2 regions of the Shewanella carassii genome follow, and region 2 is predicted to be linked to the other one. Evidence: predicted binding sites of a transcription regulator. Region 2 holds the regulator's gene; the other holds the start of a gene.
The links. Region 2 encodes MetJ, which represses methionine synthesis genes. Its sites were predicted from a motif close to TAGACGTCTAGACGTCTA; they were not measured.
Positions count from the first base shown of each region.

Region 1: the regulator MetJ is predicted to act here: its motif matches at 2,767-2,784, upstream of metE (5-methyltetrahydropteroyltriglutamate--homocysteine S-methyltransferase).

Region 1 covers NZ_AP024618.1:975,882-983,408, forward strand. Annotated here, with positions in the region: gene K5621_RS04460 (TonB-dependent receptor) at 1-147, shown strand, start outside; gene K5621_RS04465 (GDSL-type esterase/lipase family protein) at 256-876, shown strand; gene K5621_RS04470 (HDOD domain-containing protein) at 1,021-1,743, shown strand; gene K5621_RS04475 (LysR family transcriptional regulator) at 1,792-2,694, opposite strand; gene metE (5-methyltetrahydropteroyltriglutamate--homocysteine S-methyltransferase) at 2,861-5,131, shown strand; gene K5621_RS04485 (hypothetical protein) at 5,190-5,516, opposite strand; gene K5621_RS04490 (dodecin) at 5,654-5,863, shown strand; gene queG (tRNA epoxyqueuosine(34) reductase QueG) at 5,866-7,047, opposite strand; gene K5621_RS04500 (substrate-binding periplasmic protein) at 7,172-7,527, shown strand, end outside.
Region 2 covers NZ_AP024618.1:3,819,411-3,826,937, forward strand. Annotated here, with positions in the region: gene K5621_RS17145 (bifunctional aspartate kinase/homoserine dehydrogenase II) at 1-951, opposite strand, end outside; gene metB (cystathionine gamma-synthase) at 968-2,128, opposite strand; gene metJ (met regulon transcriptional regulator MetJ) at 2,344-2,658, shown strand; gene K5621_RS17160 (sulfite exporter TauE/SafE family protein) at 2,734-3,477, shown strand; gene K5621_RS17165 (conjugal transfer protein TraF) at 3,485-4,678, opposite strand; gene nrfD (NrfD/PsrC family molybdoenzyme membrane anchor subunit) at 4,829-5,773, opposite strand; gene K5621_RS17175 (4Fe-4S dicluster domain-containing protein) at 5,770-6,342, opposite strand; gene phsA (thiosulfate reductase PhsA) at 6,355-7,527, opposite strand, start outside.

The DNA of each region.
Region 1 (7,527 bases), 1.6 Mb from region 2:
AGCCGTGATGCCTGGCTTGCCAGCCTGAGGGTCGACAACCTGTTTGACAAGCAATACGCCAGCTCAGGTTATTTCAGTACCTGGGGCGATGGTTATTACTCGGGTAGCGGCCGTGCGCTGAGATTCAGCGTCAGCTATCGCTTCTGATAGCATAGAAAGCCGGGGTTTCCCGGCTTTTTTCTGCCCGTATTTCTATCGGTTGTAGTTTAGAACCTGGGCTTTTTCGAGCACCGACAAGGAGGCAAGAGCCGAAATATGAAAGCTGATTTTAGCTATGGTTTGAGAGGCGTGGTCATAGCCCTGTTGTCGCTGTTTTTGCTGGCTTGCTCCGAGCCCAAGCTGGCTTATATCGGCAGCAATGGCAAACTGCTGGCCTTCGGTGACAGCTTGACCCAAGGTGTTGGTGCCAAGGCCGGGCAGGATTATCCCAGTCGTCTGGCCGAGTTGTGCCGTTGTGAGGTAATCAACGCCGGGATTTCCGGTGAGCAATCTGCTGCCGGGCTTGAGCGTTTGCCGGCACTGCTGGACGAAACCAAGCCGGATCTGCTTATTTTGCTCGAAGGCGGTAACGATATTCTCCGCGGCCGCAGCCAGGCACAATTGGCGCAAAACATTGAGGCCATGTTACTTGAGGCCAAGGTGCGGCAAATTCCGGTAGTGCTGCTGGCTGTGCCGCAAAAGAATTTATTGCTGTCGCCCCTGCCTTTGTATGCCGAACTGGCCGACAAGCACGGCGCCATCTTGCTGGAAGATACTCTGTCTGAGCTGCTGCGTTCAAACGAGCTCAAGTCAGATACTGTGCATCTCAATCAACAGGGGTATTCGCGTTTGGCACAAGCCATCTTCACCAGGCTGCAGGAGGCGGGCGCTTTTTGATGCTACTTTTTGATTCTATTTAGCAAAAACCAGGCTAATTATCGATTGAACTTGACCCTGTAGGACATTTTATGGGTAAATTCTCTGCCATAATAAGTGGCAATAGTGCCTCCATAATAAATAACAACAGGTTTAAAGAATCACATGACAGATCTTGAGCAGCAGGTTTTTACTCAAGTGCGTGCCATTATTGCCAACGAAGAGCAGGTGATAGGGCGTCGCGGCATCCTGATCCCGCTTAAGAAGGCCATTATTGCGGATGGCGATATTCGCAATGTGATCGATATAGTCGCGACCGATCCCGCGCTGGCAGCCCATCTGCTGTGGCGCAGCAATAACGCGCTTTCACCTTCAGTCCAGCCCAACCGCAGCCTCAAGGATGCCTTGGTGCGTCTGGGACAGGTCAATATCTACCGTTATGCCTTTAGCTTTTATCTCAAGGAGCGGCTCGATGAACTGCCGCAGCCTTATCGTAAACTGGTTCTGGGCTATTGGCGCCTGACCGAGTCTGTGGCGACCGAGTCGGTAGACAGCCTGCATCAGATGCAAGGGGTGCAGATAGACGCGGATGAAGTGCAGACTCTGGCGCTGTTCAGCGTCTTTGGTCAGATCATTGCCCTGACAGCGTTTGCCTATCTCAACGCCGAAGCCGAGCAGTGCTTCCCGCTGGGCATTATCAAGACCCTGATAGATACCCAGCAGCAGACGCTGACGGTGGAAGCTTTTGAATCTCTGGGGTTGGATGATGAGCTGCAAAGCGAGTTTATGGTCGCCCATAACCTGAGACAGACCCGGGATCCCAATTCACCCGGACTAGTACTGAGAAGGGTATTGTCGCAGCGCGGCCTGCTGCTGAATCCTCTCTAAATGCTTTTTGACTGCCGCCGACTATCAGTGACGGTGGCAGCCGCCCAGTCAGTGTCTGTCCTGGCGCAGTAATCCCTCTTTGGCAATCAACTCCAGCAGCCTTTGCAGCTGCACTCTATTGCTGCTGTCGCGGCGGTAGGCACCGAACAGCGGCCGTTTCAGGCCCTCTTGTCCCAGTTTCACCGAGGTCAGGCTCAAGCCCTGGGCCTCGGTCAGTGACCAGTTGGGCAAGGCCGCAACCCCTTCCTTACAGGCGATGCGTTGCAGCAACACATTGGTGAGATCGCAGCGTTTTTGTGGGCCGGGCACCACCCCAGCCGGTTCGAGGAAGTGACGGAAAATATCCAGCCTTTCCAGCGGTACCGGATAACTGATGATAGCTTCCCCGGCTAATTGCTGCGGCAGAATATACTTGTTTCCCGCCAGCGGATGATCTTTGGCCATCACCAGTCTCACTTCAAAATCAAATAGATGCTGATAGGCAAGGGCATGACCGGGCACAGGATCTGAGGTCAGCACTATATCCAGCTCACCGGTTTCCAGTGCATTGAGTGAGTCGAACAGGTGGCGGCTGGAGAGATCCAGGTTGGCATCCGGATAAGACTGATGAAAGGCCTCCATCACGGGCATCAGCCAGCGAAAACAGCTGTGGCATTCGATGCCAACCTTTAACGGGCCGCTGCTAACGGCCAGGCCTCGTTTGAGTACCGACTCAGTCTCCTGTACCCGTGGCAGTATCTCTTCTGCCAGGGTCAGCAGGCGACTGCCTTCCAGCGTGAAGGTCAGAGGCTTGCTTTTGCGAACAAATACCTGGGAGTTAATTCGGGTCTCCAACTCTTTAATCTGATGTGACAGCGCCGACTGGGTGACAAAACGTTTCTTCGCCGCGCCGGCCAGACTGCCACTTTCTTTCAGTGCTATCAGAGTACGAAGGTGTCTCAGCTCTATCATTTCCTCTCCACATGAATGCCGCTCATGTTGCCCTTGAATTCAATTCGGTTGCCTGTGTTGAGACTAACACAATAAACTTCTAGACGTCCAGACGCCCATGTCTATTTATTGTATTCCGGCGTCACCAGTCATTTGCCGCATGTTTTTATAAAGGATGGAATACACTATGCAGTTAAACAGTCTTGGCTTTCCCCGTATCGGACGTCGCCGCGAGCTCAAGTTCGCCCTAGAAAAGTATTGGCGTGGAGAGTCCAGCCAAGCCGAACTACAGAGTGTTGCCAAGGAGCTTAGGCGTACCCACTGGCAGTGGCAGGCCGATGCCGGGGTGGCGCTGTTGCCGGTCGGTGACTTTGCTTACTATGATCAGGTGCTGACCCTGAGTGCGACTCTGGGAGTCATTCCCGAGCGTCACCGTGACGGCGGCGCAGTCAATCTCGATACTCTGTTCCGGATTGCCCGTGGCCGAGCCCCTAGCGGTAAGGAGGCCCAGGCGTCAGAAATGACCAAGTACTTCAACACTAACTACCATTATCTGGTGCCGGAGCTTAGCGAAGATCAACGCTTCGATATCGCTTGGGAACAGTTGTTTGAAGAGGTGACCGAGGCTCAGGCGCTGGGCCACACCGCCAAGCCGGTACTGCTGGGGCCGGTCACTTTCCTGTATCTGTCCAAGACAGTGGGCTCAGAGTTCGACCGTTTGACACTGCTGCCGGCGCTGCTGCAATGTTATCAAGCCATTCTGGCCCGCTTTGCCGCCCAGGGGGTTGAATGGGTGCAACTGGATGAACCCGCGCTGGCACTCGAGCTGGATGACAACTGGCAGCAGGCCTTCAATCAGGCCTACGGCGTGCTCGAGTTGGCGCCGCTCAAGCTGTTGCTGGCAACCTATTACGGCACTGTTGCTCACCATCAAAGTCTGTTGTCGGCACTGCCGGTGGCGGGTATTCACCTGGATCTGGTCGCCGCGCCCGAGCAGTTGCAGGCCTTTGTCGGGGCACTGGCGCCCGAACAGGTATTGTCGGTTGGGGTGATCAACGGCCGTAACGTCTGGGCCGCCGAGCTGGATCTTGTGGCCGAGCAGTTGGCGCCACTGGCGCGGGATCTGGGAGACAGGCTCTGGCTCGCCACTTCCTGCTCCCTGTTGCATACCCCGGTGGATCTCGAAGTGGAAACCGCGTTGGCGCCCGAGCTCAAGAGCCTACTGGCCTTCGCCCGGCAAAAACTCAAAGAGTTGCAGGAGCTCAAGGCGCTTTTGGCGGCGCCTGAGACTGAAAGTGCCAAAGCCGTGGTGGCTCGTTGCCGGAGTCGGCGCTTGGCCAGGGCGCAGGGGCGTAATCAACAGCTCAGTGCCAGAATCGATGCCCTGAGCGCGGCCGATTACGACCGAAACCATGAGTTTGAGGTGCGCAGACAAGCCCAGCAGGCCAGGTTCAAGTTGCCTTTGTTGCCGACGACTACCATAGGTTCATTCCCGCAGACGGCAGCCATTCGTAACCTGCGTAGCCGCTGGCGCAAGGGTGAGTTGGACGATGCTGTGTACACAGAGCAGCTGCAACAGGTGACCCGGGACACCATAGAACGGCAGCTCAAGTTGGGAATAGATGTGCTGGTACACGGTGAAGCCGAGCGCAACGACATGGTGGAATACTTTGGTGAACAGCTCGACGGCGTAGGTTTTACCAAACATGGCTGGGTGCAGAGTTATGGTTCCCGCTGCGTTAAGCCACCGCTGATCTACGCCGATGTGACCTGTCCCAAGGCGATGACAGTCGACTGGGCCGAATATGCCCAGAGTCTCACCGACAAGCCGGTGAAAGGCATGTTGACCGGTCCCGTGACCCTATTGCATTGGTCCTTTGCCCGCGAGGATATCAGCCGTGAGCAGATAGCGACTCAGTTGGCTCTGGCGATACGCGATGAAGTAGTGGCATTGGAGCAGGCGGGCATAGGCATTATTCAGATTGATGAGCCGGCTTTTAGGGAGGGCTTGCCGCTCAAACGCAGCGATTGGGCTTATTATCTCGATTGGGCTGTGGCTGCCTTCAAACTCAGCGCCGCCGGTGTCAGGGATGAGACCCAGATCCATACCCATATGTGTTACAGCGAATTCAACGACACTATTGCCGCAATTGCTGCCATGGATGCCGATGTGATCACTATAGAAACCTCACGCTCGCGGATGGAGTTGTTGAATGCCTTTGAAGACTTTGACTACCCCAATGAAATCGGCCCCGGGGTTTATGATATTCACTCCCCCAACATTCCAACTGTTGAGGCCATGGTGAGCCTGATTGAAAAGGCGGCGCAGAAAATTCCTCTGCGTCAGCTCTGGGTCAACCCGGATTGCGGCTTGAAGACCCGTAATTGGGAGGAAGTCGAGCCAGCCTTGAAGAACATGGTCGATGCCACCAGGGAGTTGCGACGTCGACTCGGCTAAAAGCCGTCAGGGGCGCATTGCGCCCCTGACGGTATCTTGATGTTAATGAGCCCAAGGCTTAACCCATGCTCATTCCCACCATGATCAGGCCAACTGTGCCCAGGATGATCAAGCTTGAGAAGGTCGTGCCCAGTATGGCGAAAATTTTCTGGCGCTCTTTCTGTAGCAGGCCACCAATACCCAATCCCAACGATACCAGGCAGACCAGCATCATGAAGATCAGCATCAAGCCCACAAGAACCGCTTCGACGGAGTTTTCATCCAGGCCGCCCGGTGTGGTCGTCTCCAGAACCCCGGCGACAATAAGCATGATAAACAGGGTGATTCCGCTAAAAATGCTGGTGGCAAATGAGGCGATCCCCGGACCCGAATGTTTTAATTGCATAGCAATCCCTTGATTTCTTCCTATGGTTATCCATCTGAGAAATATACAGAAAATGAGGAAAATATGCCATCGAGCATTTCTGTCTATACTCAGGTCAGCACGCAAACTTGGATGTTGCCACTCTCAGGAGAAGCCTTATGAGCCATGTGTACAAGATAATAGAACTGACAGGTTCATCCCCCATCAGCTCAGATGAAGCGGTCAAGAATGCCATTGAGGCCGCCAGCCAGTCGCTGCACAATCTGCGCTGGTTTGAAGTGATAGATACCCGCGGCCACCTGGAAGCCGGTGTCATCGCTCATTGGCAGGTCACCATCAAGGTGGGTTTTACCCTGGATCAAGCCTGATTTCAGGCGTCTCTTGGCAAACCCTTTTCCACTATCCGGATCAGGCGCCCCGTCTTACGGGCGGGAATGGGCGCTGTGTCCTTGCCGCTGAGTTTCTCGGCCTGCTGCGCCAGTGCCCACGTTATGTGCTCGGCGACCAGCTCCGAGGCATCTGTCAGTCGTGCCTGCAGGGCGGCGACTATGGCTTCGCTGCAGGGGGCATTGCCCAGCGCCACCGCAATATTACGTAGCCAACGTTCATGGCCTATGCGTCGGATGGCGTTGCCTTCGGTGTTTTTCAAAAACTCGGTCTCACTCCAAGCAAACAGCTCCAGTAGCTTGGGCTGTTTCAGCTGTGGCCTTAGATGAAAGTCGGCCTCGGCGGTCAAGGGGGCTGCGCGGTTGATGGGGCATACCAGCTGGCAGTCATCGCAGCCATAGATGCGATTACCGAGCATTGGTCGAAACTCCAGCGGAATGCTGCCGGCCAGCTCTATGGTGAGGTAGGATATACAGCGGCGTCCATCGACGACATAGGGCTCGACTATGGCCCCGGTTGGGCAACTTGTGATGCAGGCGACGCAAGTATTGCAGCCTTCGGCTATAGGAACATCCACAGGCAGTGGCAGGTTCACCAGCAGTTCGCCGAGGAAAAACCAACTGCCGGCCTCATGGTTGAGGATCAGTGAGTGTTTACCTGTCCAACCGATCCCGGCCTTTTCTGCCAGCGGCCGTTCCAGAATGGGAGCCGAGTCGACGAAGGGCCGAAAACCACTGCCTTCAAGTTGCAGGGCTTTGAGTGCTTCATCTATGCGCTCGCCCAACTTTTTCAGGCGATTGCGCATCAGCTTGTGATAGTCGCGGCCACCGGCATAGCGAGAGATGTAGCCAAGGTTGGGATCTTTGAGATTGAAGGCAAATCCCGCTTCTGGCGGTAAGTAGTCCATCCGTACCGAGATGACTCTCAAAGTGCCGGGATGCAACTCGGCCGGACGAGCGCGCATCATGCCGTGGCTGGCCATATAGCCCATTTCACCGTGATAGCCCTTATTGAGCCAGTCCTGTAGTTTGGGTTCTTCGCGGCGAAGATCTGTATCTGTGATCCCCACTTGAGCAAAACCCAGTTCTTTACCCCAGGCTTTTATGTCGCGGGCAAGCTTGCCAAGCATGTTGGGATCAAATTGTGGCGCTTGGGGGATAGGCATGAACAGAGGCTGACCGGGCAAAAATGGTGATTATATCAGTAAAGCAGAATCGCTCACAGTTGCCGCAAACGCCTATGTCGGCCTTTGCCGGTGCTATGCTTGAAGAAATTGACTGGGAGACAATATGCCGGGAATCGACACCTTGCTCAGGGGCTGCGTGATAGTGTTCTGTTGTGCGCTTGCTAGCCTAGCCCTGGCCAATGTTCGGCCTGCAGAGGATAAGTTGCCTAAGCTGAGATTCTTGACCGAAACTTGGCCTCCTATGAGCTATGAGCGTCATGGTAACGCCGAAGGTTATGCGGTGGCTCTGGTGCGGGCATTATATCGCCGGGTTGCAGCCACCGACAGCAATCCAGTGATAGAAGTATTGCCTTGGGCCCGGGCGATGAATATCGCGAACCAGGAGCCCAACGTCTTGCTGTTTGCCACTTCCATCAATGAACAACGGCGGCCGGAATTTGATTTTGTTGGCCCGATTGC
Region 2 (7,527 bases):
GCCATTGAACTCCAGGCTCAAGAGGGACACCTGATTGAGATTGGTCACCACAGGGGCGCTTGCAGCATCACTCTTGGGGGCTATCAGGGTAAAGTCGGTATGCGAGGCGTAGCTCGAACGCACCGCCAGGCTGACCTCGGTATCAAACAAAGGCTGCAGGGTACGGCAATGCAGTACCGGGGAGCCGAGCCGCGCCAGGCGGTCGGCCTCAGCCAGCGACATACTGCTCAGCAACCTGGCATCGGCAATCTTGTTGGGATCGGCATTGAACACCCCTTCGACATCTGTCCAAATGGTCACCCTGTCGATATCGGCCAGGCTGGCTATCAGGGTGGCACTGAAGTCGGAGCCGTTGCGACCGAGCAGCAGAGTTTCGCCTTGGCTATTGGCGCAGATAAAGCCGGTGATCACCAGACGCTCATCGGGATGCTCGGCCAGCAGCCGCTGCACCCTTTCGCGGGACTCATCGAGGCGAATCCTGGGTACTGCGCCCTCATCGGCAATCAACAAGCTGCGGGCATCCACATGGGAAGCGGCGACACCAGACTCCCGCAGCAGCGCCGCCATCAGTCTGGCCGACCAGCGTTCACCGAAACCCACCACCTGATTGCATTGGTATTCGCTGAGTTCAGGCAAAGACAATAAACTGGCCAGTTGCGCCTTATCTGTAGACAGACGCTCCCGCAGTTGACGTGCCTGTTCATTGCCCAGCAGCTGTTCAATCAGATTTTGCTGATAGCCGACAAGCTCCTGTAGCTCCTCCTGCCACAGAGCGCCCGACTCCTTCAGGTTCAACAGTTTATAGAGAAAATTAGTACTCTTGCCGGCGGCGGAAACCACTACAAGATCATCGGCATGACCATGGGTCAGCAAAATATGGGCGACCCGTCGGTAGCAATCGGCATCGGCGAGACTGGAACCGCCAAACTTATGTAGGTGACAACGTGCCATCTCAAGCTCCTTCAATTCAACAGTTTGCGGCTGCCGCCAATCCGGCGGCGATATCGTCTAGCAGATCCCGGCTATCTTCTATGCCCACAGACAAGCGAATAAGCGTATCTTTAATACCGGCTTCGGCGCGAGCCTCACTCGTCATGGCTCTGTGGGTCATGGTGGCGGGCACGGCCACCAGGCTCTCAACCCCTCCCAGGCTCTCGGCCACGGAAAACAGCCTGAGCGCGCCGAGGAAGGCAACCACCTGCGTCTCATCGCCCTTGAGTTCAAAACTCAGCATAGCGCCAAAGCCACTCTGCTGCCTGGCGGCAATCTCATGACCAGGGTGACTCTTAAGCCCCGGATAATAAACTTTGTCTACCACCGGGCTCTGGCTCAGCAGCGCCACTATGCGCTCGGCATTGGCCTGATGCTCGCGGATCCTCAGCGCCAGAGTACGCAGGCCTCGCAGGGTCAAGTAGCTATCGAAGGCGCCACCGCTCAGCCCAAGCGTGTTGGACCACCAGTGCAGCTGCTCTGCCAGTTCGGGATCTTTGGCAATCACGGCGCCGCCCACCACATCGCTGTGGCCATTGATGTATTTAGTGGTCGAGTGCACCACTATGTCGGCCCCCAACAGTAAAGGCTGTTGCAGCGCCGGCGATAAAAAGGTGTTGTCGGCCACCACCAATGCCCCCTGCTGGTGGGCCGCCTCGGCAATGGCGGTGATATCCACAACCCGCAGCAGCGGATTAGATGGCGTCTCGAGCCACACCATGCGCGGCTTTTGCGCCAGGGCAGCGGCGAGTGCTTGCGGGTCGGTTTGATCCAAAACCTGCAAACGAAACTGGCCCTTGGCGGCCAGATGGGTGAACAACCTATAGCTACCGCCATAACAGTCATGGGGCACCAACAAGAGGTCATCCGGCCCCAGCAGGTTGACCACCAGAGTAATGGCCGCCATGCCGGTCGCTGTAATTGCCGCACTGCAACCCTGTTCCAGCTCCCCCAAGGCATCCCCCAGAATGGAGCGGGTAGGATTACCCGAGCGGCTGTAATCAAAGGCTCTTGGCTGAGTGTGCCCCTCAAAGGCATAGTTGGTCGACAGATAGATGGGTGGCACCACGGCCCCGTGCTGGCTGTCTGATTCGATGCCCTGCCGGACCGCTGTGGTTGCTAATCGCCGCTCTGTCATAATCGACTCCTGAATGCTGAGGTTCGACACCATAAAGATGTCTGGACGTCTAAATCTAACCAATGACTATCCAGCCGTCAATAGGCATCAAGACGTTTGGACGTCCAAATGTATGGATTTCTGTTCATATTGCACAGATTTTGCAGGCAATCATTTGACTGTATCCTGTAAGGGTTTAAAATCTGCTGCGAATTAGTGAGATCACAGGTGAATCAATGACTGAATGGAATGGCGAATACATCAGCCCTTATGCCGAACACGGCAAGAAGAATGAGCAAGTGAAAAAAATCACTGTCTCTATTCCGTTGAAGGTACTGAAAGTATTGACCGATGAGCGCACCCGGCGCCAGGTAAACAACCTGCGGCACGCCACAAACAGCGAACTGTTGTGCGAAGCCTTCCTGCATGCCTATACCGGCCAGCCACTGCCCAATGATGAGGATTTGTCCAAAGACAAACCAGACAGCATCCCGGAAGAAGCCAAACGCATGATGGATGCCATGGGCATTGAATGGGAAGACATGGAATAAGTGTCTTATTCCTCTGAATTATCTTATTGTTGAACAAGGATCGCTGCGCGATCCTTTTCTTTTGGGAGCTTGCGAATGCTGTCACTGATAGATCCCGTCACCCTGTTGCTGGCATCCCTGATCATATTTACCGGCGCCCTGACCCAGTCGCTGATAGGCTTTGGCCTGGCCGTGGTAGCCACACCTTTGCTGTATATCGTCGATCCGGAACTGGTTCCCGTCCCTGTGATTGTGATGGGATTTTCTATCGCCCTGTTGACCTTGATACGCGAACGCGGCCACCTGGAATTCAACGGCTTGCAATATGCCTTGCTGGGACGACTCCCCGGCGGCCTGATTGGTGCCACCCTGTTGTTGCTGGCACCGCAACCGATTATGGGCTTGACCATAGCCCTGATTGTGGCCGTGGCCGTATTTCTCAGCTTCAGAAAATACAGCATTAAGATCAACCGCCTCAGCCTGTTTATTGCCGGGGTATTTTCCGGGATCTTCGGTACCGTGGCGGCCATAGGTGGACCACCTATGGCTCTGCTGCTGGCGGGTAAGGATGCCAGTCAGTTCCGCGCAGCGCTGTCGGCCTTCTTCATCTTCAGCTCCTTGATAGCCTTGATCATTCTCGGCTGTTTTGGCCTCTTGACCCTAAAGCATCTGTGGCTATCGCTGTTGCTGCTGCCTGCGGTATTTATTGGTTTTCTGGTCGCTGGCCGTTTGGTGGGCCGGGTGGATAAAGAGAAGACCCGCAGCTTAACCTTGGCGCTATGCACCCTGAGCGCCCTGTTGCTGACTATCAAGTCAACCCTGGCGCTCATCAACGGTTAAATCGCTGTTAGAAGTGATAGCTGGTTTGCAGTACTCCGCCTATGGCATCGTCACTGCCAAACATACCGGTGAGATCCAGCCGGAAGCTGTTGCCTATGGCGAACCCTGTCCCGAGTGAGTAGAGATCGGCGCTGTGATCATTGAGATCCTGGCGATAACCGAGCCGCAAAGCAACCCAGTCGGTAGGCCGGTATTCACCGCCTAAACGCCAATAGCGGCTGCCCTCAAGCTCGGCAAACTTGTCGTTGTCGGTAAGATCCAAGTCGCTGCTGAGCGAAAAAGCCGCCCAGTCATAGGCCACCCCGGCGGTAACCATAGGTTTCACCTGATAGGTAAGCTGCACGCCGCCGGCCTCTATGCTGCTTAAGTCCCGTTTGATGAGGTTACGACCGCTGACACCGATAACCAAACCATCCAATGGCTGGAATGCCAGGCCAAGATCCAGGTTAAAGCCTGAATCATCACTACGATAATCATCGTCGTTGAAGTCATCGGCATCGAAGTTATTGGCGCTGACGGCATAGTTGAAACTATCCAGCCGTTGCAGCTTGGGAGTGACTCCCACTGTCACCGGCATGTTGACGATAGATAGCGGATAGCTCACGGCAACCCCGAGCTCGGAAACCGCCCCGGCTACCACTCGCCCCTGGGAGGTCAAATCTTGGATTTCCGGCGGGTTATTGGGATCCAGATTATCCAGGGTATCAATATCTGCAGCGGCGATTTCGGCTATCCCCAGAGCATCGAGATAACTCTTGAACACAAAGGCATAGCTAAAACCATCCGAGGGCATGACCAACGCCATATTGATACCGGCACTAACGTAGGCGCTATTGCCCTGCAGCGATTGCAAGTCACCACTGAGGCGCTTTCGGTAGTCATCGATAGCCGCTGTGTCGGCGGCGTCTATGGCATTGACCAGAGCGTCATAGTTATCCTGCAGGGCGTCAAACTTATCGATCATCTGATCTTTATCGGCGCCATCGGCGCCTATGGTAGGAATGAGTAAACTGAAGTCACTGCTGCGGCGCGAGGGCAAAGCCAGCAGCGCCGGATTGGAAAAGGCCGCCGCCTCACGATTACCGGCCGCCACGGCAACGCCGCCCATGGCATCGGAGCGGGCCTCATAAACATCTTGCGCTGCCAGCGTCAGCGTACTGGCAAGCCCCGTGGTAAGCAGTGTCAACAGACTCAGTTTCATCTCATCACCCTCTTGTTTTTATCTATAACCTGACACAAGCGGTTATCTGGGTTAAAGATAGTCCAAATCTCGATGAAACTATGACATCAAACACAAAAAAGCCCGTATCAAATGATACGGGCTGAGGCAAAACAGGTTCAGAGGTGCTTGTTAACCAAGATAGCTCTGACCTGCATAGAGAATGAAGTGTCTAAGTGCCAGCACCCCGGTCAGACTGCAGCAGGCTACCGCCAACATGGCGCCCTTGGTGTGACGGGTACTCGCCGGTAGCAACAACATGGAAAGCAGTGGGATCCCAAAACCTATACCCACAACTCCAATCCAGAACACACTGGCCCAGACGCCACTTGTCAATGATGCCAGCGCCGCGGCGGCGGCACCGCCCTTGAAGTAGAGCGCGCAGAACAGCATGAACAGGAACAGAATTTCTGTCGCCATTATGGGCAGTTCCAGGCCATGCATCCGTCCCAGCTGCGGGCAGTGCTTGTCTGTCTTGAACAGCAGCAGCGCCACTACCGCATTGGCGGCCGCACCGGCCGACAAGCCGGACACCAGGAACAGCGCCGGTAATACGGCAGTGTTCAGCATGGGATAGGCATTCATGGCGGAGATCAGGAAGCCGGTATAGGCCCCCACGACAATCGCCAGCACGAACAGCAGCACTTCCATGGTCTTGCGCAGGCCAGTCAGTGATTCTGCAATCCCTTTAAGGAAGCCCAAACCCCAGTTACCGAGATCATCTTTCAGCACGACCAGCGCATAGGCAAAGGTCAGCGGAATATAGGCCAGCAGCGCCAACACCCCGATGGACATCACGGAGGTCAGGTTGTAGTTGATCAGGATCAGCCAGAAGTGGAACGGTTTGGTCAGGTCAAACACCAGACACACCATCCCCAGACAGATGGCCACGGGTGCTATCAAGGCTGCCGCCTTGAGAAGGCCGCTATCCCCCTCTGTCTTGTTTTGTACCCAACGCAGCCCGATCCCAATCAGCAGACTGCCCGCCGATAACCCAGCCAAGAAGAGGTAAACCGCAATGACCCAGTTCCAGGTTACAGGGTCGTATTGTGTCATATCGCCCCAAGTATTGTTCATGATTGGATCCCCCCTCTCTTGACAGGAATACGGTAGATTCTGGGTTTAGTCCCCAGATGGGTCTTGTCCTGATAAGTCACGCGGGTGTTGAGCAGAGTCGCCACCTCGCTACCGGCCTCGTTGGCATCACCAAACACCAGGGCATCGGTAGGACATACGGTCACACAGGCGGGTTGTTCGCCTCGAGCCAGACGTGTGTCCTTACAGAAGTTGCACTTGTCGGCCACCTTGGTTTCCGGGTTCATAAAGCGCACTTTGTAGGGGCAGGCCGCCACACAGTACATACAGCCGACACACTTCTCCGCCTTGATGGAAATAATGCCGTCCTCGCCCACATAGGCCGCCCCAGTAGGACAAACCTTGACGCAAGGGGCATCTTCACACTGCTGACAGGACACCCTGTGATACTTGAAGTGCAGATGCGGCGCATCACCAAATGGGCCTTCTACCCGTACCTGCAGGCGGGTTACGCTCTCAGGTACACCATTTTCGCTGCGGCAGGCGACGTTACAGGCCTGACAGCCGATGCACTTATTCTCGTCGTGCACCATCACATATCTTTTAGTCATCTTCGCCTCCCCTTATGCCTTTTCCAGCTTCACACCTGTGGTGTGTACGTTCATACCGCACACAGGTGCAGTCACGTTGGGCAGCAGGTTACCGCAGTGCACACCTTTGCCGGTCGCCCGTGCCAGCTCCTTGTTCTTGGAGCCAAAGCCCATGTAGGCGAACACTGTGTCGGGACGTATACCCTTGGTCACCAGCGCATGACCCTCTTCACTACCGACACTGGACGTGAGGCGAATGGCATCCCCATTCTCAATGCCATGCTTGGCGGCTGTGTCAGGGTGGATCCAAACGGCGTTGTCGGACATTAGGTTGGCCAGCATAGGCACATTGTGGGTCGCGCCATTGGTATGCACCGCCACCTTGCCCTGAATAAAGTAGAGCTCGTCCGGCTGTTTCAGGGTCACTTCACGATAGGCGATAGTGCCGCGTCCAGGCGCCATGCCTTCCACCTTGGCGGAGGTCAGTTCAATCTTACCGCTGGGGGTCTTGAACTTGAGCGCGCTGCCGTAAGTACCGTCTTCATCCATGGCTCTAGCGTTGGGGTAGGCGGCGACAAAGTCGGCTACCATCTTGGGTTCACGCAGCATCAGCGGTTTGCCGTAGCTGACAAAACCCTTGTCCTTGATATGCTGCAGCAGCTGGGCGTCTTTATTCACCTGCAGGAATTGCAGGGTTTCCATGTTTTCCCAGGGATAGTACTGCTCCAAGCCCATCTCTATGCCCAGTTCACGGAAGATTTGCCAGGAAGGCTTGGCATCGCCAATCACATCCACCACTTGCTGACGCAGGTAGTAGGCCGGGTTCTTGCCGGACTTGTCGGCGACTTCTTCATCCCGCTCCAGGTAAGTACACTCGGGCAGTATGATGTCGGCCCAGGCGGCGGTTTCACTGATGTAAACATCACAGGAAACCACAAACTCCAACTTCTTCAGGCTCTCAACCACCTTGGCACGGTCGGTCATGGTCTGCATCGGGTTAGTGCGGCTCATAACCCAGGCGCGCAGTTGGTAAGGCTTGGCTTCCAGAGTCGCATCTATGATTGACTGATAGATACCACCACCGGACCAGGCCATGGCAAACTGCTCATCCATCTGGTCGATGCGTTTGGCTTGCGGCTTGGGCAGTTTGACGCCCGGCTTGCCCAGCTCAGGGGCCACGGCTTCACCGGCAAACTTGTTGTAACC